4 regions of the Terrabacter sp. FW104-15G4B genome follow, and region 1 is predicted to be linked to each of the others. Evidence: riboswitches for the same ligand, from Rfam matches in the RefSeq annotation. Region 1 holds a riboswitch; each other region holds the start of a gene.
What was found. Region 1 has a riboswitch for cyclic di-AMP ahead of AC3WRT_RS08830 (C40 family peptidase). Riboswitches for the same ligand answer to the same signal wherever they lie in the genome.
Positions count from the first base shown of each region.

Region 2: linked by a shared signal. The riboswitch ahead of AC3WRT_RS02595 (transglycosylase family protein) and the one ahead of AC3WRT_RS08830 (C40 family peptidase) in region 1 are both predicted to bind cyclic di-AMP.
Region 3: linked by a shared signal. The riboswitch ahead of AC3WRT_RS20350 (C40 family peptidase) and the one ahead of AC3WRT_RS08830 (C40 family peptidase) in region 1 are both predicted to bind cyclic di-AMP.
Region 4: linked by a shared signal. The riboswitch ahead of AC3WRT_RS18480 (CHAP domain-containing protein) and the one ahead of AC3WRT_RS08830 (C40 family peptidase) in region 1 are both predicted to bind cyclic di-AMP.

Region 1 covers NZ_JBYTCI010000008.1:88,519-95,956, forward strand. The annotation lists gene AC3WRT_RS08820 (SRPBCC domain-containing protein) at 1-111, opposite strand, end outside; gene AC3WRT_RS08825 (glycosyltransferase) at 261-1,556, shown strand; gene AC3WRT_RS08830 (C40 family peptidase) at 1,566-1,973, opposite strand; gene AC3WRT_RS08835 (hypothetical protein) at 1,960-2,181, shown strand; cyclic di-AMP (ydaO/yuaA leader) riboswitch at 2,162-2,321, opposite strand; gene AC3WRT_RS08840 (FBP domain-containing protein) at 2,664-3,161, shown strand; tRNA gene AC3WRT_RS08845 (tRNA-Gly) at 3,241-3,314, shown strand; gene AC3WRT_RS08850 (acyl-CoA dehydrogenase) at 3,586-5,448, shown strand; gene AC3WRT_RS08855 (DUF6458 family protein) at 5,548-5,841, opposite strand; gene AC3WRT_RS08860 (hypothetical protein) at 5,927-6,802, opposite strand; gene AC3WRT_RS08865 (NHL domain-containing thioredoxin family protein) at 6,851-7,438, opposite strand, start outside.
Region 2 covers NZ_JBYTCI010000002.1:156,893-164,330, reverse strand. The annotation lists gene AC3WRT_RS02605 (CBS domain-containing protein) at 1-48, shown strand, start outside; gene AC3WRT_RS02600 (serine/threonine-protein kinase) at 148-1,929, shown strand; cyclic di-AMP (ydaO/yuaA leader) riboswitch at 2,248-2,437, shown strand; gene AC3WRT_RS02595 (transglycosylase family protein) at 2,441-3,127, shown strand; tRNA gene AC3WRT_RS02590 (tRNA-Thr) at 3,280-3,352, shown strand; gene AC3WRT_RS02585 (pyridoxamine 5'-phosphate oxidase family protein) at 3,727-4,182, shown strand; gene AC3WRT_RS02580 (dihydrofolate reductase family protein) at 4,422-4,988, shown strand; gene AC3WRT_RS02575 (FAD-dependent monooxygenase) at 5,176-6,720, opposite strand; gene AC3WRT_RS02570 (ATP-binding protein) at 6,776-7,438, opposite strand, start outside.
Region 3 covers NZ_JBYTCI010000055.1:1,210-8,647, forward strand. The annotation lists partial or broken gene AC3WRT_RS20320 (glycosyltransferase) at 1-36, shown strand, start outside; gene AC3WRT_RS20325 (hypothetical protein) at 33-335, shown strand; gene glf (UDP-galactopyranose mutase) at 332-1,510, shown strand; gene AC3WRT_RS20335 (SpoIIE family protein phosphatase) at 1,651-3,819, shown strand; gene AC3WRT_RS20340 (STAS domain-containing protein) at 3,812-4,294, shown strand; gene AC3WRT_RS20345 (DsbA family oxidoreductase) at 4,297-4,980, opposite strand; gene AC3WRT_RS20350 (C40 family peptidase) at 5,089-5,895, opposite strand; cyclic di-AMP (ydaO/yuaA leader) riboswitch at 5,898-6,073, opposite strand; gene AC3WRT_RS20355 (iron-dependent transcriptional repressor DtxR) at 6,291-6,986, opposite strand; gene AC3WRT_RS20360 (MFS transporter) at 7,016-7,438, opposite strand, start outside.
Region 4 covers NZ_JBYTCI010000035.1:746-8,183, reverse strand. The annotation lists gene AC3WRT_RS18510 (S8 family peptidase) at 1-442, shown strand, start outside; gene AC3WRT_RS18505 (MFS transporter) at 569-1,849, opposite strand; gene AC3WRT_RS18500 (pirin family protein) at 1,898-2,920, shown strand; gene AC3WRT_RS18495 (zinc-dependent alcohol dehydrogenase family protein) at 3,047-4,063, shown strand; gene AC3WRT_RS18490 (alpha/beta hydrolase) at 4,274-4,951, shown strand; gene AC3WRT_RS18485 (iron chaperone) at 5,142-5,516, shown strand; cyclic di-AMP (ydaO/yuaA leader) riboswitch at 5,785-5,973, shown strand; gene AC3WRT_RS18480 (CHAP domain-containing protein) at 5,979-6,890, shown strand; gene AC3WRT_RS18475 (alkene reductase) at 7,111-7,438, shown strand, end outside.

The sequences.
Region 1 (7,438 bases):
GTGCCGGGGGTCGCTGACCACCTCGAAGACGACGTCCTGCGGTGCGTCGACGTAGACCTCACGCCGGATGCTTCCCAGCTCGACGTCGGGGTGAAGGGTGTCGCTGTGCATGGCTCCTCCTGCAATAAGTGGTTGCACGTCAACCTAGACGACCACTCCCGTACGCGCAACCCTTAGTTGCTTCTCGCCTTCGTCTGTGCGGGCGCGAGCGGGCCCGTGGCCGGTGGGCGCGCCCTGGTGGGATGTGTCAGGCTCGGCTCATGGCCGATGTCCTCGTGTGCGCGTCGTCGATCACCGGGCACGTGGCACCGATGCTGGCCGTCGCCCACCACCTGGCACAGGCGGGGCACACCGTCCGCATGACGACGGGCACCCGGTTCCGCGAGCAGGTCTCCTCGGCCGGAGTCGAGTTCGTGCCACTGCAGGGCGCCGCCGACATCGACGACCGCGACCTCGACCGCGCGTTCCCGGGGCGGACGCAGACGACCGGGATCGCCAGGGTCAGGTTCGACGTCTCGCACCTGTTCATCCGGGCCATGCGGCCTCAGTGGGGCGTGCTGTCTGCGGAGCTGCAACGCCGACCGGCAGATGTCGTTCTCCACGAGACGAGCTTCACCGGGGTCGCGCCCCTGCTCGCGCGCCCCGGCCCTCGCCCGACGGTGATCGGCTGCGGCGTCATCCCGCTGCCCCTCTCCTCGCCGCACGTGCCGCCCTTCGGAGCGGGACTGCCGTATGCCGTCGGACCGTCTGCCCTGTTTCGCAACGTCGTCGTCGGGGCCGCGATCCGTAAACTGGTGCTGGGCCGTCAGCAACGGGAGGCACAGGCAGCGCTCGCACAGTGCGTGCCGGGAGCGCGGCTGCCGGGCTACTTCATGGACGGCGTCGGAACTGCGGACCGCTTCCTGCAGCTGAGCGTTCCCTCGCTCGACTACCCACGACCCGACCTGCCACCCGAGGTCAGCTACATCGGTCCCGTCCTGCCGCGAGCCTTCGGGCCCGCTGCGCTGCCCGACTGGTGGTGCCGGCTCGACGGCACGAGGCCCGTCGTCCTCGTGACCCAGGGCACGCTCGACGTCCGGGACCTCGACCGCCTCATCGGCCCGTCACTGCGCGGGCTGCGCGACGAGGACGTCCTCGTCGTCGCCGTGACCGGAGGGCCGCCGACAAAGCAGCTGGGTCCACTTCCGGAAAACGCCTGTGCGGCAACGTTCCTGCCGTTCGACCTGCTGATGCCGCACGTCTCCGCACTGGTGACAAACGGTGGCTTCGGCGGGACGCACCACGCGCTCGCGCATGGCGTGCCGCTCGTCGTCGCGGGCGACACCGAGGAGAAGCCGGAGATCGCCGCCCGCGTGGAGTGGGCCGGCGCCGGCGTCAACCTTCGCACGGGCAGCCCGACCCCGAGCCAGGTGCGAGACGCGGTCCGGACGGTGCTCGGCCAGGGCGCCCACCGCGCTCGAGCGCAGTCCATCGGCGCCGACATCCGCCGGTCGGACGCGCTGGCCAGGATCGCGGCCGAGGTGGAGGCCTGCAGCGGCGCGCGGCAGGCCTCCTGAACCGAGCCGTCAGCGGATGCGACCCGCCTGCCACCTGCTCGTCCAGATCTTGCTGAGCATGACGCGCTGACCCGGCCGAGGCGAGTGCCAGATCTTGCCGTGGCCCGCATAGATGCCCACGTGGTAAGCGCGGCCGCGGGACATGAAGAAGACAAGGTCCCCGGGACGCACATTGGCCTTGGCCACCCGAATCGCCTTCTTGCGCTGCGCATTCGCAGTTCGCGGCAGCGACACGTGCAGCTGCTTGTCGTACACGTAGTAGACGAGACCGGAGCAGTCGAAGGACCGCGGCCCCGCACCGCCCCAGCGATACGGCTTGCCCTTCTGGGCCGCCGCGAGCCTGACGGCCTTCAGCCCCCGCGGGATGGCCACCGACGCCGGCGTGACGTAGGCGACGGGCGTCGTGGCGATGCTCACGGGCTGGGCAGTTGCTGGCGATGAGGTGAGCGGAGCGGCTGGCACCGCCGTGGACGACCCGCCCGTCACCGAGACTGCGTGGTCCGACGGTGCGGCGCCCGCCCCGATCAGCAGTGCCGCCAAGAGGGGCGTGATTGTCATTGACGACAAGGGAATTCGACGTGCAGAACTGGTGGTGGGCATGGTGCATTCCTTCCCGCGCCTGTGAGGTGAGCTGTCGGGTTCGGGCGGAAGCAGCCCGGCCGCAGATGCGGCTTCACCCCGAGGACCGGCTGGCCGGCCCGAAGGTGGGTCCCCCACTCCTGTCCGCTGTTGCGTGGCTGCCCCACCGGTGGACAGGACTCGGCGTCCGGTGGGCCGCACGGGGAGGACCCCGGGCGATTGACTCCAGCGACAATGACAGAACGGTCACGAAAGCATCATCAAACGACAGATCATGGCAAGAGTTGACAGTCTGAAACGGCCGAAAACGGACATCCCGCCCGGGGGCAGCAGCCAATTCGGGTGGACGCGGCGCCCGCCCTTGGCGCACCATGGTCGCTGCTCCACGGGAGCTCGTCAGTCGTCAGCGGGAAGGCCCGCGGGAGAGGGGGTGGCCACCATGGCCTGCTCAGCGGTCACGGTCGCACCCTGCCTCCCGCACCCCGGCTGACCGGTTCATCCGATCATGCCCCACCGACAGGACTGACCATGAAACCATTGACAGAGAATGAGATTCGCTCCTCCTTCGTCAACGCCTCGCGGCGTGAGGCGAAGCAGGCGAGCCTCCCCACCGACCTCGAGCGGCTCGGCGAACGCTGGGACCGGCTCGACTACCTCGGGTGGGTCGACCGCAGCAACCCCCAGCGCGCGTATGCCGTCGTGCCCGTCGACGACGAACCCGTCGGCTTCCTGCTGCGGGCCTCCGAGCGCACCCGCAGGGCGAGCACGATGTGCGCCTGGTGCGAGGACGTCTTCGCCACGACCGACGTCACCCTCTTCGTCGCCAAGCGCGCCGGCGCCGCCGGCCGGGAGGGCAACAGCCTGGGCACGCTGGTGCACGCCGACTTCAGCTGCTCGGCGCATGTCCGACGCCTGCCGAATGGCATGGAGGGCGGGCTCGACCCGCACGTCCTCGTCCAGCGTCGCGTCGAGGAGTTGCACACGCGCTCGTCGACCTTCGCCCGCCGGGTTCGGGACGGCTCGTAGGGCGGCGCCACCGGCGGCGCCACCGGCGAGTCGGATTTGGACGTCGGCACCCCTTCGTTGCTACGGTGGGCGACGCCTCGCAGGCGTAGTTCAGTAGCAGAACAGCCTTCTTCCAGAAGGAAGACGTACGTGCAATTCGTGCCGCCTGCTCCAGATGCGACGGGCCCGGTCATCGCGACCGGGCCCTTTCGCTGTCCCGGGCCCGAGGTCGCGTTCAAGGACGACAACCCGCAGGGGGGCGGAGTCGCGGGACACCCGGCCACCCGGCATACGCCATCGGTCGACGTGTCGCGCAACCGTGACCTATCGACCTTGCGATCGTTACCGGTCAGTAGCATCATGGAAGTGACCGGCCAGTAACCTGGCGCGCCCGCCGACGACGGCGCGGACGCACGACGAGCGACAGAACCCGGAGGGTCCCCGGATGGGCCACTACAAGAGCAACGTGCGCGACCTCGAGTTCAACCTCTTCGAGGTCTTCGGCCGGCAGGACGTCCTCGGCCAGGGCATCTATGCCGACGTCGACGTCGACGCCGCCAAGGACATCCTGCGCGAGGTGTCGCGACTCGCCGAGAACGAACTGGCCGACAGCCTGCTCGACAGCGACCGCAACCCGCCTGTCTACGACCCGGTCAACCAGACCGTGACGATGCCGGACTCCTTCAAGAGGTCGTTCAAGGCGTACGTCGACGGCGGCTGGGGCAACCTCGACGTGCCGGCCGAGCTCGGCGGCATGGTCGTGCCCGCCTCGCTGCGCTGGTCGGTCGCCGAGATGGTGTGCGGCGCCAACCCCGCCGTCCACATGTTCACCGCGAGCTACTCCTTCGCCAACCTGCTGTGGCACATGGGCACCGACGACCAGAAGAAGCTCGCCAAGCACATCGTCGACAGGGCCTGGCACACCACGATGGTGCTCACCGAGCCCGACGCCGGCTCCGACGTCGGCGCCGGCCGGACCAAGGCCGTCCAGCAGCCCGACGGCACGTGGCACATCACCGGCGTCAAGCGCTTCATCACCTCCGCCGAGTCCGACCTCGTCGACAACGTCGTGCACTTCGTCCTCGCCCGCCCCGAGGGCGCCGGCCCCGGCACCAAGGGCCTGTCCCTCTTCATCGTGCCGAAGTTCCACGTCGACCTCGAGACCGGTGAGCTGGGCGAGCGCAACGGCGCCCACGTCACGAATGTCGAGCACAAGATGGGCCTCAAGGTCAGCACCACGTGCGAGGTCACCTTCGGCGAGCAGCAGCCAGCCGTCGGCACTCTCCTCGGCGATGTGCATGACGGCATCGCGCAGATGTTCAAGGTCATCGAGAACGCGCGGATGTTCGTGGGCACCAAGGCCATTGCGACGCTGTCGACGGGCTACCTCAACGCCCTCGAGTACGCCAAGGAGCGCGTCCAGGGCGCCGACCTGACGCAGATGACCGACAAGACGGCGCCGCGTGTGCCCATCACCCACCACCCCGACGTGCGCCGCTCGCTCATGCTCCAGAAGGCGTATGCCGAGGGCCTGCGTGCGCTCGTGCTGTACACCGCGAGCCAGCAGGACGCCGTCGCCCAGGCGCAGGGCGGCAACCCCGCCGCGCCGCTCGAGAAGGGCTCGCCGGCCGAGGTCGCCAACCGGATCAGCGAGCTCATGCTCCCGCTCGTCAAGGGCCTGGGCTCCGAGCGGGCCTGGGTGCTGCTCGGCACCGAGTCGCTCCAGACGTACGGCGGCTCCGGCTTCCTGCAGGACTACCCGATCGAGCAGTACGTCCGCGACGCGAAGATCGACACGCTCTACGAGGGCACGACCGCCATCCAGGGCCTCGACTTCTTCTTCCGCAAGATCGTCCGCGACAAGGGCCAGGCCCTGCAGCACGTCGCCGGGCAGATCCAGGAGTTCGCCAAGGACCTCGGCGGCTCGCTCGACACCGAGCGCGAGCTGCTGGGCCGGGCGCTCGAGGACATCCAGGGCATCGTCGGTCACCTGATCGGCGACCTCATGAAGAGTGACCCCCGGATGGGCGGCGAGACGGCCAACCTCTACAAGGTCGGCCAGAACACGACGCGCCTGCTCCTCGCCGCCGGTGATCTCGTCGTCGGGTGGCTGCTGCTGCGCCAGGCAGAGGTCGCCCAGAACGCCCTCGACGAAGGCGCGACCGGCAAGGACCGGGACTTCTACCTCGGCAAGGTCGCAGCGGCGTCGTTCTACGCCAAGAACGTCCTGCCCAGGCTGGCCGCCGAGCGTGCCATCGCCGAGGCCACGGACAACGACCTCATGGACGTCCCCGAGTCAGCCTTCTGACCCCTGATCCCGCTTCCCCCAACGTCGAAAGGCCACAAACCGGGCTCCGGTTCGTGGCCTTTCGACGGTTGAAGGGCCGGTTTGTGGCCTTTCGACGGTTCAGATGGTGCCGTCGCGACGCTCGACGCGGCGCTCGACGACCTCAGGCTCGTCGACCCGACGCTCGACGACGTCGGGCGCGCCCCGGCGCTCCGCGACGATCGTGTGCTGCGTGCGGGTGCGCTGCGCGTTGAGGACGAGCGCGAGGATGATCGCGAGCGCGCCCGCGACCATGAGGATGATGCCGATCGTGTTGCCGGTGTTGCTGCTCAGGTTGAGGACGCTGGAGTCGATGTTCGTGAAGTAGAAGATCGCGCCGACGACGAGCAGGAAGATCCCGAGTCCGATACCCATGAGGTCTCCTTGGCTGGGGGCACGTCTGGAGGCGTGCCTGCGATGCACATACCCTCGGCGGCACCCGGAGCCACGGGCCGGTCCCTCAGTGGGGGCGGCGGCGGCCCACCAGGCTGAGGGCGCTCACGAGGAGCATGACGACTCCCGCCCCGACGGCGATCGCGATCTCGTAGTAGAGGTTGCGCGCGGCCAGGCCGTAGGCGGCGTCGGCGATCGTCCTGGCCACCTCGGGGTCCACCCTGCGCATGAGCGGCTCGCGCGCCACCATGAGGACCAGCGCGAGCGCCAGCGCCATGGCGATCCAGCCGACGGCCACCAGGCTCGTCGCCGTGCGCCAGCGCCGGGCGAGCGCGATCGACAGCAGCGCGAGCACGACCACGACCAGGGGCGCCCACGGCCCCCAGGCATCGGCGATCCGGTATGCCTCCTGCGCCTTCTGCAGGTCGCTGGCCTTGACGAGGGGGATCGTCACGACCGGTGCGATGGACGCGGCGTTCGGCACCCCGGCCTGCTCGAGCGTGGAGGTCAGCGCCGGCACGGGGATGGTGACCCGGACCGAGACGCGGCCCTGGGCGTCGAGCGCGGTGTCGGCCCGGCCTCGCATGAGGTCGATGAACTGCGTGTGCAGGGCCCGGATGCCGGTGGCCCACGCCGTCGTCACCGCGGGGCTGGCGACGAGCTCGGCAGCTTTGGTGCGCAGCGGCGCCTCGAGAACCTTCTCGATCGCCGGTTGCAGGTCTACGGCCCCGAGGACGCCCTGCACGATGCCGTCGGTGAGCGCCTCCTGCACCTGCGGCTTGGTGACGACGGGCCGCAGCTCGTCGACGAAGACGTCGGTGCGGGTCAGCATCACCGAGGCCCAGAAGGCCACGAGCGACACCGGCAGCAGCACGATGGCCAGCAGGCCGCACACCGCCGAGAGGAACGAGCGGCCGGCGCCACCGGAGCCTTGTCGTGCCACGTCTGCCGCCTTGTGCGCTCGGTGTCGTCGGGGTCGCCGCCGACCGGACTAGTCCCCGGCCTGGACTCCCCGCAGGTCGAGAGTCAGTGTGGCACCGGCGCTCCGGTCCAGGACGACGGGGATGCCCCAGTCCTGCTGGAAGAGGTGGCAGGCGGCGTGCTCGGGCACCTCGCCTGTGTCAGGGTCCCCGTCGCACGCGGCCGCCTGCACCGAGATGTGCAGCGTCCCGGAGCCGATGCCCTCGCGCAGCACCAGCGTGCGAGTCAGCCCTTCGGCCCGCCCGGCACCGGAGACCAGCAGCGCGTCCGGAGTGGCGGAGACGTCGAGCCGCGTCGGGTCGCCCCAGCGCAGGTCGAGCTTCTGGCCGCGCGGCGGGACGAAGGTCACCTCGAGAACGACCTCACCGGCCGGCAGCGGCGTCGGGGGTCGTTGCGTCCGGTGGGCTGGGCCGTGGACGCGCTGGGCGGCCTCCGGCAGGGCGACGCGGGTCAGGTGGTGGGCAGCGGACTCCACGACGACGAGGCGCACCTCGCCGGTGTCGGGGTCGTGCTCCACGACGGCGTCGCTCGGCTCGGCCAAGCCTTGGGCGAGGGTCGAGACCTGCCCTGTCGAGGGGTCGTAGCGCCGGACGGCGCC
Region 2 (7,438 bases), on a different contig from region 1:
GAGCTGCAGTCGGAGCGCGACCAGCTGCGCGACTACATCAGCCACTGAACGTCACGGACATCCCGGTGACCGGGAGGAAACCGGACACTCCGCGGCACGCTGCCGCAGGGTTCATGGCTCGGGCGCCCGGTCGCTTACCGTAGGGGAATGACTGCGTACGACCGGACCGCGCGGGTGCCGAGCCCGCCTTCGGGCGCGCGCACGGGCAGGGTCCCGTCAGGGCCCGCAGCTCCGGCCCTCGGCACCGACCAGCGCATCGGTCCCTACCGCCTCATCGAGGAGATCGGTGAGGGCGGGATGGGCGTCGTCCACCTGGCCCTGGACCCCAGGGGGCGGGCGGTGGCGATCAAGGTGCTGCGCGCTCACGTGGCCCATGACGCCGAGGCGCGCCAGCGACTCGCACGCGAGGTCGACACGCTCTCGCGCATCCGGGACGCGCGGGTGGCGAGCGTCATCGACGCCGACGTCATGGCCCCCCGTCCCTACATCGTGACGCGCTACGTGCCCGGACCCGCCCTCGACGAGGTCGTCGAGGAGCGCGGCCCGCTGCCTCCGGCAGACCTGTTGCGCCTGGCGCGCGGCGTCGCGGAGGCGATCCGGTCGATCCACGCGTGCGGGGTGGTCCACCGCGACATCAAGCCCGGCAACGTGCTGATCGAGGACGGCGAGCCCGTCCTGATCGACTTCGGCATCGCGCACCTGCAGGATGACGTGCGCCACACCGTGGGCGGGCTCGTCATGGGCACACCCGGCTACCTCTCGCCCGAGCTCGTCGAGGGGGCGTCGATCACCGACGCCACGGACTGGTGGGGGTGGGCCGCGACGATCACGTATGCCGCGTCCGGACGCCCGCCGTTCGGGCGCGCTCGCATGGATGCCGTGCTCACCCGCGTTCGCGCCGGCGACGTCGACCTCGACGGCGTGGACCCGCGGCTCGTCCCGCTGCTACGGGCCTCGCTGTCGCCCGACCCGCGCCAGCGGCCGCACGCCGACGACGTGATCGGGGCGCTCGAGGCCTACGCCGCAGGGCGGGCCGCGACGGTCCCCGCCCCCGGTGGCGGCCCCTGGGACGACGGCCGCGCCGCCGCCGCGCCGGGAGACACGCAGGTCGTGCAGAACGGCGGCACCGCCGTCATGCCGCCCGCTCTTCCCCCGCGCGTCGCGCAGCTCCCCGTGCGCTCACCCGTCGACGAGCCGACGCGGTGGGCGCCACCAACGAGCGTGCGCCGGGAGCCGGCACCCGGCCCTACGGCATACGACCAGGGATGGGACGACCAGGCGTGGGACGAGCACGACTGGGACGAGGAGGAGCACGAGCAGGCCCAGCGCGAGGGCGACCCCCGCATCGGGCTGCCGATGCGCACGGGGCTGCTCGCCGCGGTGGCGGTGGCGTGGGTCGGCGCCTTGACGGCGTGGCCCGGCATCGCCCTCGTCGTGCTCGTCGTGCTGTCGGCGCTCGCACGCGCCACGGACCGCTCCGTGACGGCGCTCGTGCTGCGCCGCTACGACTACGGACGGCGACGCAGCGACGTGCCGTTCGCCGTGGTCTCGAGCCCCTGGCACCTCGTCGTCGGCATCATCGCGACCGCCGTGGGGATGCTGCTGCCCGTCGCGGTCGCTCTGGCCGCTGTCTTCGCCACGGCCCTGCTCCTTGCCGGCACGAATGGCTCGCAGCTCGGTCCGGGAGCGCCGGTCACGCTGGCCGTCGGTGGGGCCGTCGGTCTGCTCATGTTGTGGTGGGGACCCGGCGGCGCCTCGCTGCGGCGGGGGTCGCGCTCGATCGCGCGGCGTGTCGTCCCAGCCGGCCTGGGGACCCAGCTCGTGGCCGGGCTGCTCACCGTCTGCGGGGTCGCGGCAGCGCTCGTCGCGCTGCAGCACGGGGCGAGCTTCACGTGGAATCCCTTCAGCTCCAACCCATTCGGGGACTGACACCCTCCCGGGCGGGGGCGGGTAGCCCCCCGTGACTGCTGTCCGAGACGTGTGACGGGACTGTGCGGCGCATGTGTGCTATAGCGCATCCAGCCGGATGGCGGCGGAAAAAAACATCACAGAAGTATCTCGACATGCCTTGTGCAGGGTTGAAGTGTCACGTACCGTCTGTGCTCGGCGGCCTCGACTTTCGGGTCGAACGGGAGATGAGCTTCTGACTCCCGGGTCGCTTCGTCGCGTCCGGCTCCACACGAACGCACCACAATTTCACATGGACACCCATTGAATCCGTTCCCTGAGCGCGCCGAGCCTCGCCAGCCAGGGAAGTAGCCCACACCCGTGGGCCGGGCGAGGACGGGGGACCCAGTGTGGCCAGTGAGTGCATGTGTGTTGTAGCGCATGTCCAAAGAGGACGAGACCTGGCCTTGGGGTGAAGTCGCATCCGCGACGGGGCACCTGACGTCCCAACCCGACAGCTAACCCCGCAGGCGCACGTCAGGAAGGAACTCCCATGCACTACCTGTCCAAGCATGCCGCGGCGAAGAAGATCTCGACCAAGCAGCGCATCGCCGGAGTCGGAATCGCTGGAGCCGCAACCATCGTCGGCGGCATCGCCACCGCAGGCTCGGCCAAGGCCTCCTCGGTCTGGGACCGCGTCGCACAGTGTGAGTCGAGCGGCAACTGGCACATCAACACCGGCAACGGCTTCTACGGGGGCCTGCAGTTCGTGCAGAGCACCTGGCGCGGCTACGGCGGTTCGGCCTACGCGCCGCGCGCTGACCTCGCCTCCAGGGGCGAGCAGATCGCCATTGCCCAGCGCGTGCTCGCCTCGCAGGGTCCGGGCGCCTGGCCCGTGTGCTCACAGCGTGCCGGCCTGACGCGCTCCAACGGCGGCGCCACCGCAGCCCCGGTGTCTCGCTCGACGGCCCGCAAGCCGCTCACGACCAAGAAGGTCGACAAGAAGAAGACCTACGCGGCCAAGCCGACCGCGAAGCCCACCAGGACGTCCACGGCACGCACCACGGCACGCAACACCGCCAAGGGAGCCGCGATCACGGTCCGCAAGGGTGACACCCTCGGCGAGCTGGCGGCTCGCTACCACGTGGCCGGCGGCTGGAAGGCCCTCTGGAAGGCCAACGGAGCCCGGGTCACCAACCCGAACCTCATCTTCGTCGGCCAGACTCTGCGTCTGCCCTGAGTCTCTGGCAGAACTGAGCCGGACGGCCTCGCGCGACCAACCCCTGGACTCGCGCGGGGCCGTCCTCCTCGTTCCCGGCTCTGCCGGGTTGGGCGGATGCCGCCGGGCTCGGTTACGCTTTCGCCCGTCCTCGACGCTCGTGCCGGGGGCCCGCTGGCGTGGCGCAATTGGTAGCGCACCTGTCTTGTAAACAGGCGGTTAGGGGTTCGAGTCCCCTCGCCAGCTCGTATTCGCTTGGTACACAAGTGAGCCCGGGTCCTGTGGGGTCTCACAGACCACCTGTTAAGTGACAACAGGTGGTGGCGACGGCCGAGAACAGCCTCTGACCTGCAGGAACGCGGCCGCAGGCCTCGCACGGTGGCCGCTCTCCTTACCTGCATCCGCTGCCTAATCGCACATCGATCGCACGAAATCACGACGTACCAAAGCGCGCGGACGACTTGTGTTTTCGGCACTGGTCCTGCCAGCTCGCCGCTTGGACGCCCGCCGGAGCGCGGCAGAAAGCGGACAGAGCGTGGTCGACGTCTCCAGCGCGGGGAGGAGGTCGACGCAGCAGCGCTGCGCGAGTCCTACCGGGAAGAGGGGATCTGCACTGACGTCTGGCGGCCGCGCAGCGGCTGCTCCAGTCTCCGCGGCCCGCACGGCTGGCCTACCAGTGGACGGACGGGACTCCACGCGTCGTGCCCATCTGGTTCCACTGGACCGGGAAGGAGATTGTCTTCGGCACACCCCCGGACTCACCGAAGATGAAGGCCTTACGCGATGGCGCCCGAGTCGCAGTGTCGCTCGACACGGACGAGATGCCCTACAAGGTGCTGCAGATCCGTGGGTCTATCCGGATGGACACCGTCGACGGGCTGGCGCCCGAGTACGAGGCCATGTGCATACGCAGCCTCGCTGAGGAGCCGGCGCAGGCATGGTTGGGCAACCTGCGGGCAATCACGGCCCACATGACCCGGATCTTCGTCACGCCCGACTGGGTGGGCGTGCTCGACTTCGAGACTCGTTTCCCGAGCGCGGTCGAGCGCGCGATGGAGGCGGCCGCGAGCGCCTGAACGAAGGCTCTGCCACAGCGAGCGTCGCTCGGCCAGTCTGCGTGGTCATCCATGTCCGCATGTCAGGGACGACAACGCGCTCGCTCGGCGGCATGAGCCGGCGACGGTACAGATCACCTTCCGTCGACGGTGGCCACTTTGCACCTTCTCTTCGCGGTGGGCTCATCGATCCGCAAGTCGATGCTGTTGACTGTGCCTGTGTGACGTCGCAAGTTGCTCGCGTCTGGGCGGAGGGCTCCATGGGCAAGTTGATATACGCGGCCAACGTCTCGCTCGACGGTTTCCTCGAGGACGAGACGGGTTCGTTCGACTGGTCCGTGCCGGACGAGGAGGTGCACGCGTTCTGGAACGAGCACGAGCGGCACGTCGGCACGTCGCTCTACGGGCGACGCATGTACGAGATGATGCGTGTCTGGGAGAGCGACGACTGGCTGACGGACGAGCCCCCCGTGGTCCGCGAGTACGCCGAGATCTGGCGTGACGCCGACAAGGTCGTCTACTCCACCTCGCTTACCGACGTGTCGACCGCGCGCACGAGGATCGAGCGGCAGTTCGAACCCGAGGCGGTACGGCGGCTCAAGGAGACCTCCGCCTCGAACCTGAGCATCGGAGGCGCGGGGATCGCCGCCGAGGCCTTCCGGCACGGCCTCGTCGACGAGTGCGTGCTGCTGCTGTGCCCGGTCCTGGTCGGCGGCGGCAAGCCGGCGCTGCCCCGAGGCGTGCGGCTCGACCTCGAACTGCTTGACCACCGACGATTCGACAACGGCGTGGTCTACGTGCGCCACGCGGTCCGGCACCCCGCCTGACGGTTGCGCCGGAAAGCGGCTGACGTGAGTATGTTTCGTCGTCCGGCGACCAGTGCGACCAGTGCGCCATGCTGAAGTGTGGCCGCGGCCTCGAGCCGCCGCGCACCCTTGAGCCACCTCTGGGCGGAGGCGGGTCCAACCGCATACGACGCGCTGCCGTATGCCGCGGCCCGCGGCGCGATCGCGCTCACCTGCCATGGGCCTCAAGTTCTGGGGCCGGAAGGGGCTTGCGGCCGGCCGGCAGGTACGCGAGGAGCTCCGCGGGCCCGAGTCTGGTGTCCACTGAGGCCACGTAGCCGTCTGGGCGGACGAGCACCATCGCGCTCCGGGGCAGACGTGCGGTGACCACGTCGACCATGCCGCCCAGTTCTAGTGGCGCGCAAGGCCTCTCGGCCCTCGTTCCGTCGACCAGGACGTGCCGGCCGCCGCGCAGGGCGACGTACAGGGTTGTCGCGCCTTGGACGGTGCGCACTGCGAGGTCTGGCATGCGGTCGCCGGCGCGAGGGAGGCCCACCACGCGGCTGGGACGGTTGAGTGGGCTCTCCCGGTAGGCGATGGAGGTCTGTGCTGTGCGGCCGGCGAGGCGGCGTTGTGCGGCCGGAAGCCGCAGCGCGGGAAGCAGAGCGTCGCGCATCGCGCGAGCGGCCGACCGGGGGGCGGTGCCGAACTTGACGAATGCCTCCGTGAAGGCGAGCACCTCCCGGGCGACGGGGCCGCGCTCGAGGCCGTAGCTGTCGAGGAGTCTGTCTGGCGCGTGACGGTCCAGGACGAGGGCGAGCTTCCACGCGAGGTTGGTGGCGTCCTGCATTCCGGTGTTCATGCCCTGCCCGCCAGCGGGGGAGTGGATGTGCACGGCATCACCCGCAAGCAGCACGCGCCCGGTGCGGTACGCGGTGGTTGAGCGGAGCTGGCAGCGGAAGCTGGTCAGCGTCTCCGGGTCGTGAAGGGTCAGGGGTCGAGGTGACCGCACGTCGACCAGCGCCTGGACCTCCTCGAGCGTCGGCGGCCTGCCGTCACGGGGACCCGGCATGGGCAGGGAGAGGCGCCAGAGGTCGGGGGTGATCGGCACGCAGAGCAAGGGCGCCCCCTCTGCCCGAGCGAAGACGTGGACCAGGTCAGCAGGGCCGTCCCAGTCCACCCGCGTGTCGGCGAGCAGCCAGTCGAACGGGTGCGGCTGGCCGACGAATGGCGCTCCCAGCAGGTGTCGGACCGTGCTGTGCGCTCCGTCGCAGCCGACCAGGTACGCCGCTGTTACGGCGTGGTGGACGTGGGGGTGTCCGCTGCGGTGACGCAGGGTCGCAGTGACCTGACGATCCTCATCGGTGAAGGAGACCAGCTCCACCCCGTACTCGATCTCGCCTCCGAGCTGGGCGAGCCGCTCACGCAACAGGGCCTCGGTTCGTTCCTGCGGGAGATGGAGGATGAAGTCGTACCGGGAGCCGTTGTGAGCCATGTCGACGACGGCCAGTTCGCGAGTACCCCGCTGGACGCGGATTCCGCGGACCCGGTGGCCTACCTCGAGGAATCGGTCGAGGATGCCCATGGTCTCAAGCGTCTCCATGGTGCGGGCCTGGATGCCGATTGCGCGGCTGAGGTGCGGCAGCCCGACGTCTCGCTCGATGAGACGGGTGGAGACGCCTCTGGCGAGGAGCTGGATGGCGAGGGTGAGGCCGGTCGGGCCGGCTCCGACGACGAGCACGTCGTAGTCGGTGGAGCTTCGGGTGGTGTCCATGCAGCCACCATGCGGGCGCAGCCAAGCCCCGTCGTCCGAAGGACTACCTACTTGCCTACCTATCCGGTGCTTCCGAGCCGCGCGGCTGCGCCAGGACGCCGGTCTCGTGTGCCCAGACGGCCAGCTGGGTGCGCGAGTGAAAGCCGAGCTTGGTGAGAACCCGGTCGACGTGGGCTTCGACCGTGCGCACCGAGAGGACGAGACGAGCGGCGATCTCGCGGTTCGTCAGTCCGCTTGCCAGGAGCCCGGCAACCTCGGTCTCGCGCCCGGTGAGCGCGGTCCCGGAACGAGCGCCCCAACGTTGCTCCTTCTCGTCGGAGAGGGCGGCGGCCAAGGCGTCAGCCACCGAGAGCCGGCGGCCCTCGGCGCGCACCGCCTCGGCGGCGGGGCCGACCGCGAGGCGCGCCGGCTCCAGCAGACGCTCCGTCAGGTCGTGCAGCGGCCGAGGCGGCACGACCTGGTGGGCGTGTACGAACTCGTCCAGCGCCCCTGCCAGGCGCAGGGCGAGGCGCGGACGGGCGCTGACCGCGGCCAAGCCGACGAGGCCGCCGAGGCCGACGGCGATTCCGAACCGGTCCCCGCTCTCGACCACGATCGGGACGCCCTCGGCGAGGGCGTCCCGGGCCTCGCGCACCTCCCCGGCCTGCACCCGAGCAAGGCCGAGCAGTTGGAGGGTGCGCGCCCTGACGGTCGTCAGGCCCAGCTCGGCGCAGCGTTG
Region 3 (7,438 bases), on a different contig from region 1:
GGCACCGCAGCTCGCGTCAGGCAGGCCCAGGCATGAGGGCCGCAGAGCTGACGAGCCTCGCGGCCTCCCTCGAGGAGGCCCACGGGTTCGGCGTCAGCGCCGCCACGGCCGGCCTCCAGGATGCTGCCCTGGGCGGCCTGCGGCTGACTGGCCCAGGGGTCCCCGTGCTTGCCGAGGCCGCGGTGAGCTCGGCCACCCCCTTCCTCCGGGCGCCCCTGCTGGCCCGCATGTCCGCGGTCCAGCGGCTGCACCCGGCGACCGGGGACGGCGACGGTAGGTGCCCGACGTGCCACATCCCGGCCCCCTGCGAGACGTCCGAGGCGGTGCAGTGGTGACCGCGCAGAACGCCCCCGTCTCCCTCGTCGTGGTCGGCTCCGGCTTCTTCGGCCTCACGGTGGCCGAGACGGTCGCCCGCACCACCGGCAAGCGGGTCCTGGTCCTGGAGAAGCGAAGTCACCTCGGCGGCAACGCGTGGTCCGAGCAGGAGCCGACCACCGGCATCGAGGTGCACCGCTACGGCGCGCACCTCTTCCACACCTCCAACGAGCGGGTGTGGGAGTACGTCAACCGCTTCACGTCCTTCACCGGCTACCAGCACCGCGTGTTCAGCGTCTTCAAGGACCGCGTCTATCCGCTGCCGATCAACCTCGGCACGGTCTGCGAGTACTTCGGCCGGCACCTGAACCCCACTCAGGCCCGCGAGCTGATCCGCGAGCAGGCGCAGGAGGGCCTCGACGGCGAGCCGGACAACCTCGAGGAGAAGGCGATCTCGCTCATCGGTCGCCCCCTCTACGAGGCGTTCGTCCGTGGCTACACCGCCAAGCAGTGGCAGCTCGACCCTCGTGAGCTCAGCCCGGAAATCATCACCCGCCTGCCGGTCCGCTACACCTTCGAGAACCGCTACTTCACCGACTCCTACGAGGGGCTGCCGACCGACGGGTATGCCGCGTGGCTGACCCGGATGGCGGAGTCGCCGCTCGTGGACGTGCGGCTCGACACCGACTACTTCGACGTGCGCGACGACCTGCCGGACGGCATACCCGTGGTCTACACCGGCCCCCTCGACCGGTACTTCGACTACTGCGAGGGCCCGCTGTCGTGGCGCACGCTGGACTTCGAGCAGGAGGTGCTCGACGTCGGCGACTTCCAGGGGACTCCGGTCATGAACTACGCCGACGAGGACGTGCCGTGGACGAGGATCCACGAGTTCCGACACTTCCACCCGGAGCGTGACTACCCCCGGGACCGCACCGTCGTCGTCCGGGAGTACTCCCGCACGGCCGACACCGTGGACGAGCCGTACTACCCGGTCAACGGCCCCCAGGACCGGGACCGGCTGGCCCGGTACCGTGAGCTGGCCCGGCAGGAGGAGAACGTCTGGTTCGGTGGCCGGCTCGGCAGCTACCTCTACCTCGACATGCACATGGCGATCGCATCGGCCATGTCACTCCTCGACAACGAGCTCCTGCCGAGACTGCAGGGCGACGGCGCGGCCAGGAACACCCGTTAGGGATGCTGCGGAGGCGGGACGGAACCCCGCCCGCCGCAGAAGGGGTGGACCAAGGGCTCGTCAGGGGCGCGGCATACTCCTAGAGTTCGTGCCATGGCGGGGCGTGGGTGGCGGGGCTGCTCCCGACGATGATGGCAGACGTGGGGGCGATCGAGACCTCACCCACTGCCGTCATGCCCGCTGTGGCCTCCCGAACGCACCGCCTGGTGCGCCTCGCAGGGATCGCCGTGGCCTACTACCTCGGCGCCCGCCTCGGTCTGGGCCTGTCCCTCGTCGGCAACGACGTCACGCCGCTCTGGCCGCCGTCCGGTGTGGCGGTTGCGGCGCTCGTCGTCCTCGGACGGTCCTACTGGCCGGCGATCGCCGTGGCGGCGTTCGTGGTGAACCTGCCGATCAGCACCACGCCGTTGGCCGCCGCCGCGATCACCGTCGGCAACACCCTCGCGCCGGTCCTCGCCGCAACCCTGCTGCGCCGGGTCGGCTTCCGTCGCGAGCTCGACCGCCATCGCGACGCCGTCGCGATCGTGTTCGTCGGCGCCCTGGCCAGCATGCTCGTCAGCGCGACGATCGGCTCGTCCACCCTCCTCGCGTCCGGCTCCATTCCCAGAGCCCAGCTGCCGACCGCCTGGGCCGTGTGGTGGACGGGCGACGCGATGGGCGTGCTCGCCGTCACGCCGTTCTTGCTGTGCCTGCCCCTCTTCCGGGAGCAACCACGCTGGCCTGCGCAGCGGTGGCTCGAGGCCGGGCTCATCATGGTCGTGGCCACCGTCGTCATCCTGATCGCCGTCGCCACCGGGCTTCCCTTCCTGTTCCCCACGCTGCCCGCCCTCGGCTGGGCAGCGTGGCGACTCCAGCTGCGGGGCGCTGCACCGGCAGCCCTCATCGCCTCGGTCCTCGCGTCGTGGGCGGCCGCGCAGCAGCACGGGCCGTTCGCGGGCAGGTCGCTGTTCGGCCAGATGCTGATCCTGCAGTCCTACAACGTGTGCGTCGCCCTCACGTCCTTCTTCCTCGCCGCCCTCGTCAGTGAGCGGCTCCGGGCCGCAGCCGCCCTCACGGCAGCCGCCACCGATCTCGAACGGCGCGTCGAGCAGCGCACGGCGCAGCTCACGGCGGCCAACGTCCGCCTGGTCACGGAGATCCGGGAGCGCTCACAGGCCCAGGACCTGCTGAGCCACGAGGAGGCGCGGGCCCGGCGTGAGCACCAGATCGCCGCGACCCTGCAACGCAGCCTCCTGCCGGACCGCCTACCCGACGTGCCCGGCCTCGCGTTCGCGGCGCGCTACGTCCCCGCCACGGCAGACGTGCAGGTCGGCGGCGACTGGTACGACGTCGTCCAGCTCCCGGGCGGCAGGGTCGGCCTCGCCATCGGCGACGTGGCCGGCCACGGGCTCCAGGCCGCCGCCACCATGGTGCAGGTCCGGATGGCGTTGAGGGCCTACGCGCTGCAGGACCCCTCCCCGGCGGCGGTGATGCGGGGAGTCCACCAGCTGGTGGCCAAGCTGCCCGTGCCGGAGATGGTGACGCTCGTCTACTTCGTCTACGACCCGGCCACCCGGCACCTTCGGTGGAGCAACGCCGGCCACCCACCCGCGCTGACCTTCGGGGAAGGGGATGGCTCGTTCCTGCTCGGCGCACTGGCGCCGCCCGTTGGCGTCACCGCCGAGGGGTCATACACCGAGGCCGGCTGCGACCTGGCGCCCGGTGCAACCCTGCTGCTCTACACCGACGGCCTGGTCGAGCGGCGTGGCGTGTCGCTCACCCATGGCCTCGAACGGCTCGACCGGGAGGCTCGCGCCGGCCTGGTCGACGACGCCCTCGACGCCCTCTGCGACCGGCTGCTCTCGACGTTCCTGGACGAGGACCACGTCGAGGACGACGTCGCTCTCCTGGTGATGCGGCCCGACCCGGCGGTCGACGGCGAGCTGGACGTGCAGCTGCCGGCGGAGGCCCGCAACCTCGTGCAGGTGCGCAGCGCTCTGCGGCGGTGGCTGCAGGAGTCGGGCACGCCCGATCCGGTGACCAACGACGTGCTCGTCGCCTGCGGCGAGGCCTGCGCCAACGTCGTGCAGCACGCCTACAGCGGGCAGGAGGCGCCAGGCGACCTCCTCGTCGAGGCACGCCTCCACGAGGACGTCCTCGAGCTCGTCGTCCGCGACACCGGCCGGTGGCGACCACCCGCCGACCGCGGTGGCGGGTGGGGCCTGCAGCTGATGAAGGGCCTGGTCGATGACGTCGAGGTGCAGAGCACCGCCGCTGGCACGGTGGTGCGCCTGCGCCGGCGCGTGGGCCGGGAGCGAGCTGATGGGTGAGCTGGCGACGCTCGAGACAGCCCACGCCGGCACGGTCCACGTCGCCCGCGTCACCGGCGAGCTCGACCTCTCGAACGCCCGGGAGCTCACCGACGCCCTCGCGCCCGCCGTGCCCGCTGACGTGACCCTCGTGGTCCTCGACCTGAGCGGCACGCGCTACCTCGACAGCGCCGCCATCGCCTCGCTCTTCCGCCTCGCGCAGCGCCTGCGAGACCGACGCCAGGACCTGCGGCTCGTGGTGCCCCCGGATGCGCCGATCCGCGCGGTCCTCGAGCTCACCCGGCTGACCCAGGTGATCACCGTCGACGAGGCCGTCCCCGACCTCCCGGACGTCGGGCGTGCGTATGCCGCCCTGCCGCCCGCGACCGCTCCCCTCGCCAAGCCCCGGGAGCCATCCGGCGTCGACGGGCCGGCAGCCGAGCTCGACGGCACGGCGGGCGCCCCTGCTGCGCAATGGCCCCCGGGGACGGGCTGAAGTCAGACGGTCTCCGTCGCGACGCCGCGCAGCAGGGCGAGGTAGTCCTCGACGGGCCGCGCACCGGACACGGCGGCATACCCGTTGGCGAGCACGAAGGGTGTCGACGTGACGCCCATGGCTCGAGCCTCCCGCTCGTCGGCGCGCACCTGCTCGGCGTAGGCGTCGGAGGCGAGCACGGCCGAGACGCGCCGCTCGTCGAGGCCGCACTCCGCCGAGAGCCGCTGCAGCACCTCGTGGTCGTCGATGGGCAGGCCCTCGCCGAAGTGGGCGGAGTGGAAGCGCTCCACGGCAGCCGACCGCAGGGCCGGCCCTCCCATCTCGCCGGCGAGGGCGCAGAGGCGGTGGGCGTCGAAGCTGTTGGCCCGCACCGCCCGGTCCCAGTCGAAGACGAGGTCGTCGGCCTGCGCCGTCTCGCTGGCCTTGGCGTTCATCAGCCGCCCGGTGCCCGCGTCGCCGCCGTGCCGCACCGACAGGTGCTCGCTGACGGGCACCCCTCCACCGACGGGGACGTCCGGGTAGAGCTCGAACGACCGCAGACGCAGCGTGACGTCGTGCGGGCGCTCGAAGGCACCGACCGCCGCCTCGATGCGTCGCTTGGCCACCCACGAGTAGGGGCAGACCAGGTCGCTCCAGAGGTCGAGCTCGATGAGGGTCGTGGATTCCGCGGCTGGCTGGTCGGTCATCGTCTCAGTCAACCACGCACGCAACGACGCTCGCCGACCGAGCCGGGAACGCACGATGCCCCCGCCGGATCGGCGGGGGCATCGTGAGGTGGCGTGAGAGGTGACGGCTCAGAATCGGCCGTAGCCCGACGGCGTGGTCCAGATCGAGTGGTTGCCGATCACGGTGCCGGGGCGCTGGGCGTCGATCATCCGGCCCGGGCTGACGTAGATGCCCACGTGGTAGGCCGGCGAGCCGAAGAAGACGAGGTCGCCGGGGCTCGGGCTGCTGACGCGGGTCGCGGCCGACTGCTGCGCGGACGCGGTGCGCGGGATGGAGATGCCGGCCTGGCGGTAGACGTACGAGGTGAAGCCCGAGCAGTCGAAGCCGGAGGGCGACGAGCCGCCGTAGACGTAGGGCACACCGAAGAAGGACTGGGCGATGCCCACGATGCCGCTGGCGGTGGGCGCCGGCGCGGGGTTGATCGCCGCGCGGGGCGTCGAGGTGGACCGCGACACGCGCTGGCTCGCCGTCTGGCGCTGCGAGGCCGCCTCGTCGGCGGCCTTTGCAGCCGCCTCCTCGGCGGCCTTCTTCTCGGCGCGCTGGGTCTTGACCTGGATGTCCTCGATGACGACCGGCTTGACCGTGGCCTGCGCGGACGCGGGCTTGGCGTAGCCGATGGCCGACAGGGCGTTGCCGGCCTTCAGGGCGCCTGCGGCGGGACCGACGGCGGCGGGAGCTGCGACGACGTTGCTGCTGCTCGACCCGTCGGCGGCGTTGGCCGTGCCGGCGAACGAGGCGACCAGACCACCCGAGGCCGCGACGATCGCGGCGCCCTTCACGGCGGGCTGAGCAGACTCCTTGGCGATCGTCTTGAGCTCCGACATCGCGTTGAAGCGACCGGGGGCGCGGTGGCGCCCGGGAACGTTCTGAGCCACGTTTGACCTCTCGACGCCTACGAGGTGAGCTGTCGGGTTCGGGCTGGAGGTACTGCCCGGCCTTCGCTCGGACCAGGTTCGGTCCACGGAGGGCTTCACCCCGAGGGCGTCTCTCGACGCCCGGAGAAAGTGGTTCCCCCGCTCCTGCCATGCGGTTCGTACTGAGCCTCAGGTCGATGGCAGGACTAGGCGGTCCGACCCGGGGCACTCACTCGACGGGGAGAGCAAGTGGGGCCAACCGTACCCAAAGGGATGGGCGTTGTCACCTCCGAGTTCCCGAATTGTGCAAATTCTCGGAGAGGCTCGGGCAAGTGACGGAAAAGCCCGGTCAAGGCATGGCAAGCAGTGACGAACGGCGTCATCCCGAGGTGGCGAACCACCACAGCGGCTGCGGCTCAGGCGGCCTGGCAGAAGACGTGCACCGCGACGTCGTCGGGCAGCGAGACCCCGGTGGAGGGCTCGCTCCCCTCCCGGACGGCGAGGACGCGGCCGTCCTCACGGACCACCTCGACCCGCGCGCCCGGCACGACCCCTGCGCTCGTCAGCAACGCGAGCGCCTCGGGGTCGACCTGCACCGGCTCGCCGATGCGCCGGATGGTCACGACGGCGGGCACGCCGCCGACGACCGCGCTCAGCGTGGTGAGGCCGGTGAGGAAGTCCTCGTCCTGGTGCACGCCGAGCTCCTCGAGCCCCGGGATGGGGTTGCCGTACGGCGACTCGAGGCCCTCGCCGATGAGGCCGAGGATCTTGCGCTCGACCTTCTCGGACATGACGTGCTCCCAGCGGCACGCCTCGTCGTGGGCGTACTCCCACTCGAGACCGATCACGTCGACGAGCAGCCGCTCGGCCAGCCGGTGCTTGCGCATGACGCGCGTCGCGAGCAGCCGACCGTGGTCGGACAGCTCGAGGTGGCGGTCACCGGACACGGCGACGAGCCCGTCGCGCTCCATCCGGGCCACCGTCTGCGACACCGTGGGACCCGAGTGCCCCAACCGCTCGGCGATGCGTGCGCGCAGAGGGACGATGCCCTCCTCCTCGAGCTCGAAGATGGTGCGCAGGTACATCTCGGTGGTGTCGATCAGGTCCGTCACTGTCATACCTTCTCAGAGTCGGAGGACGGTCACGGACCGCCGTCGGGCGCCGGCCTGCGGGTCGGGTCGTGGCGAGGCACCCAGACGCGCAGCCAGCCCGCCCCGGCGACGGCGCCCAGGCCCAGGAGGACCGACGCGGCGCCCAGCGAGACGACGGCGCTCAGCCCTGACAACACCAGAGGGCCCCCCGCCCTTCCCAGGTCGGCGCACAGGCGCCACCCACCGAGGAACTGGGCCCGGCCGTCCGCGGGCGAGGCGTCCGCCCCGAGCGTCATGATGAGCCCGGCCCCGAGGCCGTTGCCGACGCCGAGCACGGTCGCGGCCGCGGTCACTGCCACGAGGCTGGTCGCGAGCGGCAGCAGCGCCATGCCGAGTCCGAGCACGAGCATGCTGGGCACCGCGGCGGCGACCCGGCCGTAGCGGTCCATCAGCCACCCCGAGGGGTAGAAGAG
Region 4 (7,438 bases), on a different contig from region 1:
GGTGACGCGCACCCTGAACAGCGGCTGCAACGACATCCCGGCCGAGCTCGACGGCGTCGCGACCGTGAGCTCGGTGCAGCGCTTCCCCGCCGGGACGCTCGACTACCGCCTCTCGAGCTTCTCCAACCGGGGTCTCGGCGTCATCGACGTCGCTGCGCCGGGATCGACGATCCTCTCGACGCTGCCGCGCACGACCGCGGCCTCGGGCTACGGCAACCTCAGCGGGACCTCGATGGCGTCGCCGCACGTCGCCGGCGTCCTGGCCCTCATGAAGTCGGCTCACCCGAGCTGGACTCCCGCCCAGATGATCGACAAGCTGCGGGTGCAGGCCGACGACAAGGCGTGCAGCGCCGCGACCGGTGGCCCGGCCTGCGTGGGCCCGGTCGAGGACAACAGCTACTTCGGCGAGGGCCTCGTCGACGCCCTCGACGCCGTGAGCTGATCCTCCCCGACCTCCCCTCCCCGAACGCGGTGTTCGGTGTCGAACTCAGTGTTACACCACGGTTTTCGACACCGAACGCCGCGTTCGCGCATGTTCGGGGGGCGGATCAGGCGCGGTCAGATCAGGTCAGGCGGGGCAGGGGTGATGCCGCAGGGAGTGGACGGTGCGCGCCAGCAGGACGAGCGCGACGAGCTGGCTCACCGCCACGACGACGACCAGCACCGGAAGCGACCGCTCGTAGAGCCACCCCGCCACGAGCCCGCCGACGATCGCGAAGGCGCCCTGGACGCCCGCGAAGACTCCGTAGGCCGTCGCTCGCCTCGGCGCCTCCACGACCTCCGCGACGAGCGCCTTCACGGTCGAGTCCTGCACGCCGTAGGCGAGGCCCCAGACCGCGACCCCGACGAGCGACAGCGCCACCGAGCCCGACAGGGCAAGTGGGGGCACGAGCGCGACGAGCAGCGGCACGGCATACAGCACGGCGCCGCCGCGGCGGTCGTAGACGAGGCCCACCCCGAGGGCCGCGAGCGCCTCGACGGCCATCGCTCCGGCATACACGACCGGGACGGTGGCGACGGGGACGAGGCCCTCGACGGTGAGGTGGTAGCCGATGATGCCGAAGGTGACGAGGCCGCCCGTCATCAGCCCGGCCGCCAGGGCGTAGCCGAAGAACTCGCGCGGCAGGCCGGACCCGACCGCGTCGGCGAACCAGCCACGCAGGCCGCCGCCACCCGGACTGGCCTGTGCCGCAGGGACGGCGGCGCTCACGGCGTCGTAGACCGACGGGTCCGGCACCCGCGAGCGGATGACGGCGAGCAGCAGCATGGCCGCGGCACCGGGGATCGCGAGGACCGCCATTCCCGGCCAGATGACCCCGGTGGCCGCGACAACCGCCGCCACGAGCAACGGCCCGGCGAAGGCGCCCACCTGGTCGAGCGCCTTGTGCACACCGAAGCCGCGGCCCCGGCCGACCGCCGTGGCGACGTGGGCGAGCAGTGCGGACTTCGACGGGCTGCGCACCGCCTTCCCCGAACGCTCGAGGAGGATGAGGACCGAGGCCAGCACCACCCCCGCCCCCGCGACGAACGGCGTCACGGCGAGCAGCGGCACGCAGACGGAGGTGAGGCCGTAGCCGAGGATCGTCAGGCTCCAGTAGCGGCCGGTGCGGTCGGCGAGGGGCCCGAAGACGAGACGCAGCACGAGCGCCATCGCCTCGCCGGCGCCGGTCACGAGGCCGACGACGACGGCGGTGGCGCCGAGCGAGGCGAGCAGCGGGCCGTACATCGAGCGGGCGCCCTCGTAGACCATGTCGGCAGCGAGGCTCACGAAGCCGAACCACCAGACGACCCGCCACGCCGACCAGCGCCCGGCGCTGAGGGCGGGAGCGGGTGCAGCCGGATCCGTCATGCGAGGCAACGTAGCAACCAGACCTGCGACCGGGCCTAGCCTGATCAGGTGAGCAATCCTGACCGCCACCCCACCGAGGTCGTCTGCGGCGAGGACGAGTCGACCGGGTCCGGAACCACCCCCGCCATTCCCGCCGCCTTCGTCCTGCCCTACCGCGAGGTTCCGCTCGGCGGGCCGCGCGCGATGCCCGTGCGACGCAGCCTCCCCCAGCGCGAGCGCTCGCTCATCGGGGCGTGGTGCTTCGTCGACCACTACGGACCCGACGACGTGTCGCAGACCGGCGGCATGGTCGTGCCCGGCCACCCGCACACCGGTCTCCAGACCGTGTCATGGCTCTTCACCGGCGAGGTCGAGCACCGCGACACGACGGGCGCCCACGCGTACGTCCGCCCGGGCGAGCTCAACATCATGACCGCGGGCGCGGGCATCGCCCACTCGGAGTACTCCACGTCCGGCACCACGGTGCTCCACGGCGCCCAGCTGTGGGTGGCGCTGCCCGAGGCGGACCGCTTCACCGCGCCGGGCTTCGAGCACTACGCGCCGCCGGTCACCGAGGTCCAAGGGGCCCGGGTCCTCGTCTTCCTCGGCTCGCTCTTCGGGCAGCGCTCGCCCGTGACGATGTTCTCCGACCTCGTCGGCGCCGAGGTGACGCTCGAGGCCGGCGCCTCGCTCACCATCGACGTCGACCCCGGACATGAGCACGGACTGCTTTGCGACACGGGCGTCCTCACGGTCGGTGACGCGACGGCCAAGCCGGGCGAGATCGCCTTCCACGCCATCGGGACCGAGCGGATCACCGTCCGGGCCGGCGTGGACGAGCCGGCACGCTTCCTCGTGCTCGGCGGCGCGCCCTTCGGCGAGCAGATCGTCATGTGGTGGAACTTCATCGGCCGCAGCCACGACGAGGTCGTCGCCTTCCGCGAGGACTGGCAGCGCGAGCGCACGCTGCGCGAGCAGGGGTCGTACGCCGCCGCGGAGCTTGGCTCCCGGTACGGCACCTTCCCCGAGGCCTGGAGACACACCCTCCCCGCGCCCGAGCTGCCCAACCTGCGCCTGCGCTCCCGCGGCTGACCGGCTACGAAGGAAAGTGCCCACTCGACGTGCCAAATCCCGTCGAGTGGGCACTTCCCCACGGTCGAGTGGGCACTTCCCCACCGCCGGTTTGAGCCCGCACGGTGGCGGGAGAAGGATGGGCGCATGCGTGCCACGACGATCCATGCCCCGGGTGACATCCGCCTCTCCGACGTCCCCGACCCCACCATCGAGGAGCCGACCGACGCCGTCGTGCGCGTCGTCGCCGGCTGCATCTGCGGCTCCGACCTGTGGCCCTACCGCGGCGCCAACCCGATCACCGAGGGCTCGACGATCGGTCACGAGGCCGTCGGCGTCGTCGAGGCGGTCGGCGGAGACGTCCGCGAGTTCAGGCAGGGCGACTTCGTCGTCATCCCGTTCGTCCACTGCGACAACACCTGCCCGCACTGCCGAGCCGGCATGACCTCGGTCTGCGACCACCAGGGCTGGACCGAGAGCGGCCAGGCCGAGCTGGTCCGCGCCACCCAGGCCGACGGCAGCCTCGTCAAGACCGATGGCATGCCCGACGACGCCCTCATCCCGTCGCTGCTGACTCTGGCCGACGTCATGGCGACGGGCTGGCACGCGGCCGTCTCCTCACGGGTGCGTCCCGGCGGGACCGCCGTCGTCGTCGGCGACGGCGCGGTCGGCCTCTGCGGGGTCATCGCCGCCAGGGAGCTCGGGGCCGAGCGCATCGTCGCGATGTCGCGGCACGAGCCGCGCCAGGCGCTCGCCCGCGAGTTCGGCGCCACGCACGTCGTCGCCGAGCGTGACGACGCCGGCGTCGAGGCGATCCTGGAGCTGACCGACGGCGTCGGAGCCGACTCGGTGCTCGAGTGCGTCGGCACCGACCAGTCGATGAAGACGGCCTTCCGCATCGGCCGCCCCGGCTCGACCGTCGGCTTCGTCGGCGCCCCGCACGGCGTCGAGCTGCCCGTCCGGCAGATGTTCGTCCGCAACGTCGGCCTCGCCGGCGGCATGGCCCCGGTGCGCACCTATCTGCCCGACCTGCTGGAACGTGTCCTCGACGGCCGCATCGACCCGGGCAAGGTCTTCGACCTCACCCTCCCGCTCGACGAGGTCGCCGAGGGCTACAAGGCCATGGACGAGCGCCGCGCGATCAAGGTCCTCCTGCGCCCCTGACCCACCACTCGTCCGGCGTCGGCTGATCGCGTATGCCGTTTGACCAAACCGTTCGGGCGCCCGCTCCGAAGGGCTACCGTCACGAGCGGGCCCCCGGTTCGTGGCCTCTCGACGGTGGGAGCGGTGAACGGTGGGGCAGTGACCGGGCACACGGCATGCGTCCGACCCCCTCGGCTGACCACTCTCGGCCCCTCGACGACGGAGCACCACGTGACGGACGCCCGGCTCATCGACACGGCCGCGCCGAGGGAGCCCAGGGGCGTCGCCCTCGTGCTCCACGGTGGCGGGGCCAGACGTGAGCCGATGCGGGTGAGCCCGGCCCAGCTGTCGGTGCTGCGGATGGTGCCGATCGCGCACCGCATCGCCCGCGCCGGAAGGGGCGAGCTGGCCGTCCTGCGGCTGCTCAACTCGACGCGAGGCTGGGACGCCCACCACACCCCGGTCGACGACGTGCGCTGGGCACTCGGCCTGGTCGCCGAGCGGTTCGGCCCGGACCTGCGGGTCTGCCTCGTGGGGCACTCGCTCGGCGGACGAGCGGCCCTGCTCGCGGCCGCGGAGGAGCCGGTCTTCAGCGCCGTGGCGCTCAACCCGTGGGTCTACCCGACCGAGGGGCGCCTCGACGTGGGCGGGCGCCGGGTGCTCGTGGTCCACGGCGACGATGACCGGGTCGCGAGACCCGCGAACTCCGCCGCGGTCGCTCGGGACCTGACCAGGACCGCCGATCAGGTCGGCTACGTCACCGTCAAGGGCGGCAAGCACGCGATGGTGGGCCGGCACGCAGTCTTCGACGGCCTGGCCGCCGACTTCGCGACCGCGACGCTGCTCGGCCGCCGCCCGCACGGTGTTCTCGCGCGGGTGCTCGACGGCGAGCGGTGGGTCGACGTCTGACCGCTGCGCGCCGCCCAACACACCGACGTCGGGGAGCTCCTGCGTCGAGCCGCACCCGAAACGGCACGGTACGCACATTTCTGACGGTCTGGTCAGTGAGTGAGAACTTGTTTTGCGCGCGTCCGTTTTGCGCAATAGGGTCGGGATGACCCCTCCAACGACCGGTCCGGAACTGAAGTGAGGACCAGGATTGGCCCCGAGATTTGCGTCCGTCGATGACTACATCGCCTCCTACCCCGAGGAGACGCGAACCCAGCTCGCAGGGGTCCGACGCACGATCAGCCAGGCTGCCCCGCACGCCGGCGAGAAGATCAGCTACGGCATGGCGACGTTCACGGTCGACGGCAAGCCGCTGATCTACTACGCCGGCTGGAAGAACCACGTCGGCCTCTATCCCGTGCCGACCGGCGACGCGGACTTCGAGGAGGCGATCGCGCCCTACCGCCGCGCCAAGGACACCGTGCGCTTCCCGATCACCCGCCCCGTGCCCCTCGAGCTGGTCACCCAGATCACCCACCTGTGCCTCGAGCGGCGCGCCGCCGTGTCGGAGAAGTCCGAGAGCTGAGCCCCAGGACGTCGAGGCGCAGGCACCGAGACGGGGCCGGGCTACCCGAGGCACGAGGGCTCCGCTCGCGGTTTGGATGTGAACCGCGTCACACCCCGCACCGGTCATGCGCTCGTAAAGGCGGTCAAAACGGACGTCAAAGCCTTGTTACGGCGCGTCGCCGTTACCGTGGCGTGACTTTTGCCAGTTGGCTCGTCTACTCTTCCGGAAGCCCGGCCACCTGGTCGGGCTCTCGTGAGGTGGACCGCCTAGTCCCGTCACCGCCTGACGAGAGAGAGCAAACCTTGTGACGGGAGCGGAGGAACCACGAGTTTCTCCGGGCGTCCGGCGTAACGACTTCGGACGTCCTTGGGGTGAAGATCTCGCCCGCCGACACGACTCGTTCGTGAGGTGGGTGAGGACCGGGCACCTTTCCGCCCGAACCCGACAGCTAACTTCGTAGGCGCGGAGAGGTTCAACAGCGTGAACAACGAGACCATTCGCGGTCGCCACCGTGCGCCAGGCCGCTACAACCCACTCATCGAACTCAAGCTCATCGCCAGTGAGTCGGCTCAGCCGGCCATCAAGGCGGGAGCGGTCGTCGCAGCAACCGGTGGCCTCGTCGCCACCTTCGCCAGCTCGGCGAGCGCCGACACCCTGTCCCAGGCCCCGGCCGGAGTCGCCGCTGCTGGTGTCGGGGCGGCTCCCGCCGCCGTCGGCCCGGCGACCGCGACCCCAGCGGCTCCGGCCGCTTCGACGGCGCTGTCGAAGATCGGCTACGCTCCCGCCGCCCAGCAGGTCGCCGCGCAGCGCGTCGCCACGCCGAAGCCGCAGGTCATCAAGGACGTGCAGGTCGAGCAGGAGCGCGCCGAGGCCAAGGCCGTCGCCGCCAGCAAGGCTGTCGCCGCCAGCAAGACCCTGGCCGACCGCAAGGCTGCGGCCACCCGCGCCTCGCGCGACGTCACCCGCAAGACGCTGACGACGAGCACGTCGGCGACCAAGTCGCGCAGCAACGCGTCCGTTCCGAGCGCCTCGTCCGGCATGCGCGCCTCGTCCAACTGGGCCACCGCCGGCCAGTGCACCTGGGGCGCCCTCAACAAGTGGTACCAGTCCGAGGGCTACTACCCGGGCGGCTGGACCGGCAACGCGATGGTCTGGGCCTCGGGCGCGCGGTCCGCGGGCTACACCGTGAGCTCCACGCCGCGTACGCGCTCCATCATCGTCATGCAGCCCGGCGTCGCCGGCTCCTCCAGCGTGGGGCACGTCGCCTGGGTGACGGCCGTCAACGGCAACAAGGTGTCGATCATCGAGATGAACGCGATGGCGGGCGCCTACAACTACAACACCCGCACGGTCACCCTGAGCGGCGGCATGTCGTTCATCTACGCTCCGTGAGCCGAGCCGCTCGCTGACGCGGCTTCGAGAGGGGAGGATGCCTTCGGGCATCCCCCCCTCCGGCGTACCTGCCCGGTCCTTCCTGCGACATCGCCCACACTGCGGGCACATGGGAATGATCGGCCGCTCCTGCTCCTTGTCGCCCAGGTAGTTGAAGTCTCCACCGCCTCGGTGGCGGCCCCGACAGATCCGACAGTCCCCACACTTCAGGAGCAGGCCTGTGAGCACGGCTTTCGAGAGCATCCGTATCGGCCGCTGGGACCTCCCCCAGCGCTTCGTCATGGCACCGCTGACGCGCAACCGCGCGGGTGAGGGCCAGGCGCCGACCGAGCTCAACGCGCAGTACTACGGCCAGCGCGCGAGCGCCGGCCTGATCATCACCGAGGGCACCCAGCCGAGCGCCGTCGGCCAGGGCTACCTCGACACCCCCGGCATCCACTCCGACGAGCAGGTCACCGGCTGGCGCCTCGTCGCCGACGCGGTGCACGCGGGCGGCGGACACGTCGTCGTCCAGCTCATGCACGCCGGGCGCGTCGCGCACCCGGACA